DNA from 2 places in the Lentzea sp. NPDC036949 genome. Region 2 is predicted to be linked to the other one. Evidence: riboswitches for the same ligand, from Rfam matches in the RefSeq annotation. Region 2 holds a riboswitch; the other holds the start of a gene.
The links. Region 2 has a riboswitch for glycine ahead of gcvT (glycine cleavage system aminomethyltransferase GcvT). Riboswitches for the same ligand answer to the same signal wherever they lie in the genome.

Region 1 (5,912 bases), on a different contig from region 2:
CCTGGTGCCGGAGTCGAAGGACCCGGCCGTGCGCAGGCCGGACGTGCTCGGCTCGGTCCTGTCGATCATCGGCATGGTCTCGCTCGTGTACGCGGTGATCTCGGTGCCGGAGAACGGGTTCGGCTCGCCGCAGTTCGGCGTGCCGCTCGCACTGGGGCTGGTCGCGATGGCCGTGTTCGCGTGGTGGGAGCGGCGCACCACCGACCCGATGCTCGACCTCGGGTTCTTCGCCGACCGCCGGTTCACCGGTGCCGTGGCGTCGGGCGTGCTGGCGGCGTTCGGCATGGCCGGCTCGCTCTTCCTGCTGACGCAACACCTCCAGGGCGTGCTCGGCTACAGCCCGCTGGAGGCGGGCCTGCGCGTCGCGCCGATGGCGATCGCGTTGCTCGTCACCAGCAACACCCTCGGTCAGCTCGTGCTGAAACTGGGTGCCGCCAAGGCGATGCTGCTCGGCATGACGGTCGTCGCGGGCGGCGTGGTGCTGCTCTCGATCGGCACCACCTACCCGCCGACGCTGGCCGGGCTGGTGCTGATCGGCGTCGGTGTCGGTGTGGCCCAACCGGTTGCCGTCAACGCGCTGATGGGCGCGATCCCGCCGGAACGCGCCGGCATCGCCTCCGGCCTGTCGTCCACGCTGACCGAGCTGGGCTCGTCGTTCGGCATCGCGATCCTCGGCGCGCTGCTGTCCGCGCGGTTCGTCGCCGCGCTGCCCGACGGAGTGCCGGGACGGTCGCTGTCGGAGGCGCTGCACAGCGGCGCGGACCTGACCGTGGTGCGCGAGGCGTTCTCGTCGGGCATGAGCGTCAGCCTGGTGGCCGGCGCCGTGTCCGTGTTCCTGGGAGGTGTTGTGGCGAGCGTGCTGCTGCGGCGTGCCTAGTATCGAGCCGTGGACAGCGTGTGGTTCGGCAAACCCAGGCCGGCGAGCGGCCAGCACCTCGGCCTGAGCCGGGAGGCCATCGTCCGCAAGGCGATGGAGGTGCTGGACGAGCACGGCCTGGCGAAGCTGTCCATGCGCAAGCTCGCCGCCGAGCTGGGCGCGGCTCCGATGTCGCTGTACTGGCACGTGCCCACCAAGGACGCGCTCATCGAGCTGTGCCTCGACGAGATCTACGGCGAGTTCCCGCGCCCGGCCCCCGGCGCCGCGTGGGAACCCGCGCTGCGCGAGATGATGCACGCGTTCCGCCGCCTCGCGCTCGCACACCCGTGGTGGGTGCGCGGCATCGGCGAGTTCACCACCATCGGTCCCAACGCCGTCGCCATGGCCGACGCGATGCTCGAACCCATGCGGGCGGCCGGCCTGACGATGGTCCAGGCGTCGCAGGCGATGTCGGCGGTGTCGAGCTTCGTCGTCGGGTACACGACGGCGGAGGCGAACTTCCGCAGCCGCGGCGGCCACGACGAACCGCCACCGGACCTCGGCCGGATCGCGGACCTGTACCGGGAGAAGCACCCCCGCTACGTCGAGATGCTGGACCAGCAGGAGCTGTGGTCGCTGGAGGGGCAGTTCGAGTTCGGGCTGGACTGCGTGATCGACGGGGTCAAGGCGCGGGTGGCCGCGCTGCGGTGACCGCGAGGAGGCGCGCCCGTGAAAGGCGAAACCCCCGCAGCGTGCTCCGCGTGCGGGGGCTCCTCCATCCGACTGGCTCTCAGACCACGGACTCCAGCGGCGTGTGCACCAGGCCGGTCGCCTCGGCCACCGGGCCGTTGGTCAGCTGACCGGCGTGCGCGTTGAGGCCCAGGGCGAGCGAACGGTCGTCCTTCAGCGCCTTCTCCCAGCCCTTGCCGGCCAGCGCGACCGCGTAGGGCAGCGTCACGTTGGTGAGCGCGTAGGTGGAGGTGCGGGGGACGGCGCCGGGCATGTTGGCGACGCAGTAGAACACCGAGTTGTGGACCTCGTAGGTCGGCTCGGCGTGCGTGGTGGCGCGCGAGTCCTCGAAGCAGCCGCCCTGGTCGATGGCGATGTCGACGAGCACCGAACCCGGCTTCATCTCCGCGACCAGCGCGTTCGAGACGAGCTTCGGGGCCGCGGCACCCGGCACCAGGACGGCGCCGATGACCAGGTCGGCCTCGCGGACGGCCTGCTCGATCGCGAACGAGTTGGACGCGAGCGTGCGCAGGCGGCCCTGGAACTGGGCGTCGATCTGGCGCAGGCGGTCGACGTTGGTGTCGAGGATCTGCACGTCGGCGCCCATGCCGACGGCGATGGTGGCGGCGTTGACACCGGCCACACCGCCGCCGATCACGACAACGCGGGCAGGGGCGACACCGGGGACGCCGCCGGGCAGCACGCCGCGGCCACCGGAGGGCTTCATCAGGCTGAACGCGCCCACCTGCGGGGCGAGGCGGCCCGCGACCTCGGACATCGGGGCGAGCAGCGGCAGCGAGCGGTTCGGCAGCTGCACCGTTTCGTAGGCGATGGCCGTGGTGCCGGAGGCCAGCAGGGCCTCGGTCAGCGGCTTGTCGGCGGCGAGGTGCAGGTAGGTGAAGAGGGTCTGGCCGGAGCGCAGGCGGGGGTACTCCTCCGCGATCGGCTCCTTGACCTTGAGGACCAGGTCGCCCTCGGCCCAGACGTCGTCGGCGGTCGGGAGGACCTTCGCACCCGCGGCGAGGTACTCCTCGTCGGTGATCGCGGAGCCCAGACCGGCGCCCTGCTCGACGTACACGTCGTGGCCCCGGCTGGTCAGCTCGTGGGCCCCGGCCGGCGTGAGGGCGACGCGGTACTCGTGGTTCTTGATCTCGCGAGGAACGGCGATCCGCACGATGACTCCTCCGTTTCGGCTGGCTGCTATCTCACAATGTGGGGCAGCCGGGAGGTCATGTCACTGTGCGGGTTGCACTGTTCGGGACCAGGCCGGTTGTGCTGCTGGGACAAAGCGACCTGCGCCACGCCTGTACCGGTCCCGCGTTGACACCCGGTGGCGGGCCCACATAGCGTTCCCACCGGAACTGAATAACGGCCGCGGTGCCCCTGACGGGCACCAGAACCCGGGTGGGAGAGACCTCGACGAGCTGGTCGGGGCGCCGAAGGGGCAAGCTCCCGCACACTCTCAGGCAGCAAGACCACTCGGGGTAGGCAACTCTGCACGGCGGAGGGGGCGCACGTTTCCTGCCCGTCATCTGCCAGAGGAGTCGCCGTGGAGTTCCCCGAGAACCTGCTCTACACCGCCGAACACGAGTGGGTCGACTGGACGCCGGGCACCCAGGACCCGTTGACCTGCGGGATCACCGAGTACGCCGCGGACGCGCTGGGTGACATCGTCTTCGTCCAGCTCCCCGAGGTCGGGGCCGAGGTCGTCTCCAACCAGGTCTGCGGCGAGCTGGAGTCCACCAAGTCCGTCAGCGACCTGTTCTCCCCGGTCACCGGCGAGGTCCTCGAGGTCAACACCGCCGTCGTCGACGACCCGGCGATCATCAACACCGACCCGTACGGCGCCGGCTGGCTGTTCAAGGTGCGCGTGGACTCCGCGGAGGACCTGCTCACCGCGGCCAAGTACGCCGAGCTCACCTCGGACTGACCCGCTCGCACCCACCACGAAGGACTGATCAGTGGCGATCAGCGTTTTCGACCTGTTCTCCGTCGGCATCGGGCCGTCCAGCTCGCACACCGTCGGCCCGATGCGCGCCGCCGCCATGTTCGTCGAGAAGCTCGGTGCCCGCGCGTCCGAAGTGGACCGCGTGCACGTCGAGCTGTTCGGCTCGCTCGGCGCCACCGGGCACGGCCACGGCAGCCCCAAGGCCGTGTTCCTCGGCCTGGAGGGCAACCTCCCGGAGGAGGTGGACCCCGCGGCCGCCGCCCACCGCGTCGAGGAGATCGTCGCGAGTGGACGGCTGCGGCTCGGCGGCACGCACGAGATCGGCTTCGCGCACGACCGCGACCTCGTCATGCACCGCCGCAAGTCGCTCCCGTTGCACCCCAACGGCATGAGCTTCGAGGCGTTCCGCGGTGACGAGCCGGTCGAGCACGCCGTCTACTACTCGATCGGCGGCGGCTTCGTCGTCGACGAGAACGCGTCCGGCAGCGACCGCATCAAACCCGACTCGACCCCGCTGCCGCACCCGTTCCTGACCGGCGACGAGCTGCTCGCGCGCTGCCGAGAGACCGGCCTGTCGATCAGCGAGATCATGATGGCCAACGAGCTGTCGTGGCGCTCGGAGGAGGAGGTGCGGGCCGGGCTCCTGCACATCTGGCACGTGATGCAGGAGTGCGTCGAACGCGGCTGCACCGAGCAGGGCATCCTGCCCGGCGGTCTCAAGGTCCGCCGCCGCGCCGCCGAGATGCGCAAACGGCTGGAGGGCGAGCACTTCGTCACCGACCCGCTGCGCGTCATGGACTGGGTCACGCTCTTCGCGCTGGCCGTCAACGAGGAGAACGCGGCAGGCGGCCGGGTCGTCACCGCACCGACGAACGGCGCGGCCGGCATCGTGCCCGCGGTCCTGCACTACTACACCAGGTTCGTGCCCGGTGCGAACGACGACGGCGTGGTGAGGTTCCTGCTCACCGCGGGCGCCATCGGCGTGCTGTTCAAGGAGAACGCCTCGATCTCCGGCGCCGAGGTCGGCTGCCAGGGCGAGGTCGGCTCCGCGTGCTCGATGGCCGCCGGTGGTCTCGCCGAGGTCCTCGGCGGCACCCCGGAGCAGGTCGAGAACGCCGCCGAGATCGCCATGGAGCACAACCTCGGCCTCACCTGCGACCCGATCGGCGGCCTGGTGCAGATCCCGTGCATCGAACGCAACGCCGTCGCGTCCGTCAAGGCGATCACCGCGGTGCGCATGGCGTTGCGCGGCGACGGCTCGCACTTCGTGTCGCTGGACAAGGTCATCAAGACCATGCGGGACACCGGCAAGGACATGTCGGTGAAGTACAAGGAGACGGCGCGCGGCGGTCTCGCCGTCAACGTCATCGAGTGCTGAGGCTGGTCAGGGCCTGGCGTCGTACCGGCGCTGGGCCTCGATCACGTCCGGCATCCGCGACTCCAGCAGCACGATCAACGCCATCAGCTTCTCCGCCGTCTCGCGCCCGAGCGGCGTGAGGCTGTAGTCGACCCGCGGCGGGTTCGTCGGCTGCGCGTCGCGGTGCACGAGCCCGTCGCGCTCCAGCGCGTGCAACGTCTGGGACAGCATCTTCTCGCTGACGCCGTCGACCCGGCGGCGCAGCTCGTTGAACCGCAGCGACCCGTCGACCAGCGCGCTCAGCGTCAGGCTGCCCCACCGGCCGGTGACGTGCTCCAGCGTGGGACGTGACGGGCACGCCTTCGCGAACACGGTGAACTCCATGTCCGCGAGGGTACCCCATCGCACTTACGAAAAGTTAGTGCTCGCTCGAACGGCAGGCCCGCACACAGCGCGTGTGCGGGCCTGCCTGCTCAGAACGGCCAGTCGGCGTCGCGCCCCGCCTCGATCAGCGGAACCGCGCGGAACGTCGCGTCCGTCAGGCCGCCGAACTCGTGCCGGTTCCCCGTGCCCGACGCGAACGCCCCCTGCCGGTACCCGCCCAGGTTGAACCCGTAGACCGGCACGTGCCGCGGCACGACGTCGTCGACCCCGGCACCGCCCGGCCCGGCGACCGTCTGCATGTCCGAGATGATGAACACCCGGTCGTGCCCTCGGTACGAGCTCTTCAGCGCACCGATGACGTCGGTGCCGTGCCCGACCTCACCGACCCTGCCCAGGAACCGGTCGACCTCGCTGATGACCGACGCCCCTCGCCGCAGCTCGTGGCGGAACACGCCGGTCGCGAACCCGTGGACGTCGACCTGCTCGCCCTTGGCCCCGAGCGCCACGCCGAACACGGCCGCGGCCTTGGCCGGCGTGACCTTCGAACGCGCCGAGTAGCCCGTGCAGGTCATCGACCCCGAGGTGTCGATCAGCACGAGCGACCGGCCCGGCAGCGCCGGCAGGTTGCCCAGCGACGC
Region 2 (5,912 bases):
ACGAGTGCCTGCAGCTCTTCGGCGGCTACGGCTACATGAACGAGTACCCGATCTCCCGCGCCTGGACCGACGCCCGCGTGCAGCGGATCTACGGCGGCACGAACGAGATCATGAAGGAAATCATCGCGAGGTCGCTGTGAGCGGGCCGCTCGCGGGGCTGAAGGTCGTCGAGCTCGCGGGCCTCGCGCCCGCGCCGTTCGGCTGCATGGTGCTCGCCGACCTCGGCGCGGACGTGGTCCAGGTGCACAAACCGGGCGCCCACCCGGCGGTCCCCGGTGACTTCCTCGGCCGCAACCGGCGCTCGATCGCGGTCGACACCCGCACGCCCGAGGGCGCCGAGCTGGTGCTGACCCTGGTCGAACGCTCGGACGTGCTGGTCGAGGGCTTCCGGCCGGGCGTCACCGAACGGCTCGGCATCGGGCCCGCGCAGTGCCTGGCCCGCAACCCGCGCCTCATCTACGGGCGCATGACCGGGTGGGGCCAGGACGGGCCGCTGGCCGACCGGGCCGGGCACGACATCAACTACATCGCCGTCGCGGGCGCGCTGGAACCGCTCGGCCGGGCCGGCGGGCCACCGTCGTTCCCCATCAACCTCCTGGGTGACTTCGGCGGGGGAGGGCTGCTGCTGGCCCTCGGCGTGCTCGCCGCGCTGTACGAGAGGGAGCGGTCCGGGCGCGGCCAGGTCGTGGACGCGGCCATGGTCGACGGTGCCGCGCTGCTCACCACGTTCCTGCACGGCATGCGCAACGCGGGCATGTGGTCCGGTGGCCGCGGCGAGAACATGCTCGACGGCGGGGTGCCGTTCTACGACGTCTACGAGGCCGCGGACGGCAGGTACGTGGCCATCGGCGCGCTGGAGGAGAAGTTCTACGCCGACCTGGTGCGCGTGCTGGGGCTGGCGGACGCACCGTCGCGCAACGACCCGGCCCGGTGGCCTGAGCTGCGCGAACACATCGCGGCGGCGGTCAGGACCCGCACCAGGGACGAGTGGGCCGACCTCGCGCGGGACACGGACGCCTGCCTGGCGCCGGTGCTGACCCCGGCCGAGGCGGCGGAGCACCCGTTCACCGCGGAGCGCGCCACCTTCGTGGACGTCGCCGGTGTGCGGCACCCGGCGCCGGCGCCCCGGTTCGACCGGACCCCGGCGGCGGTTCCGACCCCTCCGGTGCCGGTCGGGGCGAACACCGCGGAAGTGCTCGCGAACATGGGTGTGGCGGAAGACCGAATTGCGGAACTGCGGCGGGCTGGAGCAATTGCGTGAACGGTCGGAGGCGCATTAATGACGACACCACGCCGTGACGGAGCGTGATGCCGGGCATTCGGCATCCGGGTGAGGCCCGGTGCACCTGTGTCTTGTCCAAGCTGTGGGATTCGAGGGTCCTCGCGCTCACCTCGTGCCCAGGACATCGGCGCTGGAAACCGGCGGCTTTAGCCGCCATTCGGGTGACAACAGGCCCGGTGCAGACGTGCGGTGGCGGTGGATCCGCCGCCCTGCCTGGCGTGGTGGTTGTTCATCGCACGGGTGAATGAGGGAGCATGTCGGGTGACACGGGCGGTTCGCCGCCCCACCTGTGAGCGACATGGACGGAGAGGGACCTGTGAACCTCAAGAAGGTGCTGGTGCTGGCGGGCGTCGCGCTGGTGCTGTTCCTCCTGATCACCCAGCCGGAAGAGTCCGCGTCGGGGGTCCAGACGGCCCTCGGCTGGCTGCGCGAGGGTGCGGAGTCGATCATCACCTTCGTCAGGAGCCTCTTCGGGACGGCCACCCCCGTCGCCTAGTGACCCTCGGTGATCCTCGGCCCTCCGCGTTGAGCCGGACGGGTGGAATGAGGCCAATCACGCACTGGTAACGGGTGTTCTGGCGATTCAGGGTCTGGCGATTGTCAGACCTACCGAATACCTTCCGCTGCAATGGCCGATCCCCGACCGACGAGGAGGCATGGATGGTCGAGGACTCCGGGGTCCACGAGCTGTTGCAGCAGTGGGCGGCTGAACGGTCTGACGACGCAGAGATGCAGGAGGTGAACCGGATCAAGAACGCGTGGCTCGCGGAGGCTCCCCCCTCGGCGCCCGGCATCCCCGTGCAGCGGGGAGGCAGGAGTGGGCCGCGTGGCTTGGTCAAGGTCGACTCGGCGGATCCGGCCTACGTGGCCGCGATGCGCAAGCGGGCGCCGGAGGCACCCGAGGCACTGCTCGCCGCCGCGGCGAGCTACTGGCAGCTGGTGGGCGACGTCGCCGAGGCCGAGCAGTGGTGGGACGCGGGCATCAGCCCGCTGGACCAGCGCGCGCTCGACTACCGCGCCGCCGGCCTCACGCCTGCCGACCTCGGAAGGCGCCTGGGACCGATGACGGTTCTCCAGCACCTCCGCCGCGGTTCGGCCGCGGCCTGGTGCGTTGCTCGTCTGCAGAGGCAGCGCCGGGACGGCGTGGCGTAGGAGAAGCGGGCTGTCGAGGCATCGGCAGCCCCGAAGTTCACTCGCAAACGGGCACGCGCGCTCCCGTGGCGCGCTACCCCTCACGGGTGGCCTCCTGACAGGAGGCCCCACCCCAGTAGTGTGGAGGTCGTGCGCGGCCTCCTTACTCCCCAGCGTGTGCTGATCGCGCTCGCCTGTCTGGCGGCGCTGGTCCTCTGCTGCGGGCTCGCGTGGTGGCAGTGGCAGCGCTTCGAGTCCGCGAGCGGCACGTTCCAGAACCTCGGGTACGTGCTCCAGTGGCCGCTCTTCGGCCTCTTCCCCCTCTTCATGGTGTGGCGGTTCCGCCGTCTCGCGCGCCAGCGCCGTGACGAGGCTCTCTCCGCACCGGAGCCGGTTGCACCCCCCGTCGCACCGGTGACTACCGTTGACGCCGTCAAACCCGCGCCTGTCGAGCACTTCGACGACGAAGAAGACGCGGAGCTCGCGGCCTACAACCGCATGCTCGCGGACCTCAACGCGCGGGACGGTCGTTGAGCGAAGGCGGGCAGATGAAGGGTGCGTTGACCCGGTTCCGGGTCATGGCTTACGTGGTCGGTGTCTTCCTGCTGCTGCTGGTCGTGGCGATGGTGCTGAAGTACGCCGCCGGCATGGACCAGGCGATGAAGGTCGTCGGCCCGATCCACGGGTTCCTCTACGCCATCTACCTGGTGCTTTCGGTCGACCTGGCGCTGAAGCTGCGCTGGTCCATCAAGGGCACCGCGCTCGTGCTGGTCGCGGGGACGATCCCGTTCCTGTCGTTCTGGGCGGAGCGCAAGGTGGTGGAGAAGACTGCTCAGGGCGTGCCGCTGTGACGTTCGGCCTGCTAGCGTCTGGGGCAACCAACTGAACACGGCCGTCGATGTCGCGCGGGAGAGCTCCCTTCAGCGGGAGCGCCGAAGGAGCAACTCCTCCCCGGAATCTCTCAGGCACAGATACCGCACGACGAAGGCAACTCTGGAAAGCAGGCTCATCAGGAGCCTCGCCCACGGTGCAAGTCGCTCCGGCGACGAAGCTCTCAGGCTCATGACAGAGGGGGAGGCTCGCTCTGGTGAGGAGTCTCCGGTGGACCGTGTCATTCTTCTGTTGCCTCAGCCGGCCTGGCCCGGCTCTTCGGCGCACCCTGGAGGAGCGTTCTGATGTCCCGCCTCACGCCACTGAACGCTGAGCACGAGTCGCTCGGCGCGATGTTCACCGACTTCGCGGGCTGGAAGATGCCGCTGCGCTACTCCAGCGAGCTGGCCGAGCACCACGCCGTGCGCACCACCGCCGGCCTGTTCGACCTCACGCACATGGGTGAGATCGTGCTGACCGGGCCGCAGGCCGGTGCCGCACTCGACTACGCGCTGGTCGGCCACATCTCCGCGCTCGCGGTCGGCAAGGCCCGCTACACGATGATCACCCAGGCCGACGGCGGCGTGGTCGACGACCTGATCGTCTACCGGCTGGGCGACGAGGAGTTCATGGTCGTCGCCAACGCCTCGAACGCCGCCGTGGTCGCCGAGGCGCTCGTCGAGCGGGCCGCCGGGTTCGACACCGTCGTCACGGACAGGTCCACGGACTACGCGTTGATCGCGATCCAGGGCCCGAAGTCGGTGGAGGTCCTGGCCGGGCTGACCGACACCGACCTGTCGACGGTGAAGTACTACGCCTCCTACCCCTCGAAGGTGGCCGGGGTGGACGCGCTGCTCGCGCGCACCGGCTACACCGGCGAGGAGGGCTTCGAGCTGTTCGTCGCGCCCGACGACGCCGCCGCAGTGTGGACGGCGCTGCTGGAGGCCGGGCAGCCGCACGAGCTCAAGCCGTGCGGTCTCGGCTGCCGCGACACGTTGCGCCTGGAAGCCGGAATGCCGTTGTACGGCAACGAGCTGACCACCTCGCTCACCCCGTACCACGCGGGTCTCGGCCGGGTCGTGAAGCTCGACAAGCCGGGCGACTTCGTCGGCCGCGAGGCGCTGACCGAGGTGTCCGAGTCCGATGTGGACTCCGTGCTGGTCGGCCTGAAGACCCCCGAGCGCCGCGCGCCCCGCCACGGTTACGCCGTGCTGAACGGCGACGAGGTCGTCGGCGAGGTGACCTCGGGCGCGCTGTCGCCGACCCTGGGCTACTCGGTGGCGATGGCCTACGTGAACCGGGCGAGCTCCGCGCCCGGCACCCCTCTGCTGGTGGACGTCCGCGGCAAGAAGCAGCCGGTCGAGGTCGTCGCACTTCCGTTCTACAAGCGCGCCAAGTAGGGAGATCCTCCAGATGTCCGACCAGTTCAACGCCTCCCTCGCGGAGTACGACCCCGAGGTCGCGCAGGCCGTTGCGGCCGAGCTGGCGCGCCAGCAGGGCACCCTCGAGATGATCGCCTCGGAGAACTTCACGCCGGTCTCGGTGCTGCAGGCCCAGGGTTCGGTGCTGACCAACAAGTACGCGGAGGGCTACCCCGGCCGCCGCTACTACGGTGGCTGCGAGCACGTCGACGTCGTCGAGCGCCTCGCCATCGAGCGCATCAAGTCGCTCTTCGGCGCCGGTTTCGCCAACGTCCAGCCGCACTCCGGCGCCCAGGCCAACGCCGCCGCGATGTTCGCGCTGCTGCAGCCCGGCGACACGATCCTCGGCCTGGACCTCGCGCACGGCGGTCACCTGACCCACGGCATGCGCATCAACTTCTCCGGCAAGCTCTACAACGTCGTGCCGTACCACGTCTCCGACGGTGACGGCCGCGTCGACATGGCCGAGGTCGAGCGCCTCGCCACCGAGCACCGCCCGAAGCTGATCGTCGCCGGCTGGTCCGCCTACCCGCGCCAGCTGGACTTCGCCGAGTTCCGCCGCATCGCGGACTCGGTCGAGGCCTACCTGATGGTCGACATGGCGCACTTCGCGGGCCTCGTGGCCGCGGGCCTGCACCCCTCGCCCGTCCCGCACGCCCACGTCACGACCACGACGACGCACAAGACCCTCGGCGGTCCGCGCGGCGGCGTGATCCTGTCGAACGACGCCGACATCGCCAAGAAGATCAACTCGGCGGTGTTCCCCGGCCAGCAGGGCGGTCCGCTGGAGCACGTGATCGCCGCCAAGGCCGTGGCGTTCAAGCACGCCGCGTCGGAGGAGTTCGCCGACCGCCAGCGCCGCACCCTCGACGGCGCCCGCATCCTCGCCGACCGCCTCTCGCAGCCCGACGTCGCGCAGGCCGGCGTGAAGGTGCTGACCGGCGGCACGGACGTGCACCTGGTCCTGGTCGACCTGGTCAACTCCGAGCTGGACGGCAAGCAGGCCGAGGACGTGCTGCACCGGATCGGCATCACGGTCAACCGCAACGCGGTCCCCAACGACCCGCGCCCGCCGATGGTCACCTCGGGTCTGCGCATCGGCACCCCGGCACTGGCCACCCGCGGCTTCGGCGAGGTGGACTTCACCGAGGTCGCCGACGTGATCGCCGAGGCCCTCAAGCCGGGCGCCGCGATCGACGAGCTGCGCG

Region 1: linked by a shared signal. The riboswitch ahead of gcvH (glycine cleavage system protein GcvH) and the one ahead of gcvT (glycine cleavage system aminomethyltransferase GcvT) in region 2 are both predicted to bind glycine.

Annotation. Positions count from the first base shown of each region.
Region 1 is NZ_JBVJRA010000008.1:175,367-181,278, forward strand. Features, by position in the region: gene ACZ7CD_RS23605 (MFS transporter) at 1-877, shown strand, start outside; gene ACZ7CD_RS23610 (TetR/AcrR family transcriptional regulator C-terminal domain-containing protein) at 887-1,567, shown strand; gene ald (alanine dehydrogenase) at 1,647-2,759, opposite strand; glycine riboswitch at 2,981-3,073, shown strand; gene gcvH (glycine cleavage system protein GcvH) at 3,135-3,515, shown strand; gene ACZ7CD_RS23625 (L-serine ammonia-lyase) at 3,547-4,911, shown strand; gene ACZ7CD_RS23630 (winged helix-turn-helix transcriptional regulator) at 4,918-5,274, opposite strand; gene ACZ7CD_RS23635 (TROVE domain-containing protein) at 5,364-5,912, opposite strand, start outside.
Region 2 is NZ_JBVJRA010000003.1:512,854-518,765, forward strand. Features, by position in the region: gene ACZ7CD_RS11895 (acyl-CoA dehydrogenase family protein) at 1-140, shown strand, start outside; gene ACZ7CD_RS11900 (CaiB/BaiF CoA transferase family protein) at 137-1,261, shown strand; gene ACZ7CD_RS11905 (hypothetical protein) at 1,599-1,778, shown strand; gene ACZ7CD_RS11910 (helix-turn-helix transcriptional regulator) at 1,943-2,434, shown strand; gene ACZ7CD_RS11915 (hypothetical protein) at 2,564-2,947, shown strand; gene ACZ7CD_RS11920 (DUF3817 domain-containing protein) at 2,962-3,264, shown strand; glycine riboswitch at 3,310-3,400, shown strand; glycine riboswitch at 3,402-3,489, shown strand; gene gcvT (glycine cleavage system aminomethyltransferase GcvT) at 3,589-4,683, shown strand; gene glyA (serine hydroxymethyltransferase) at 4,697-5,912, shown strand, end outside.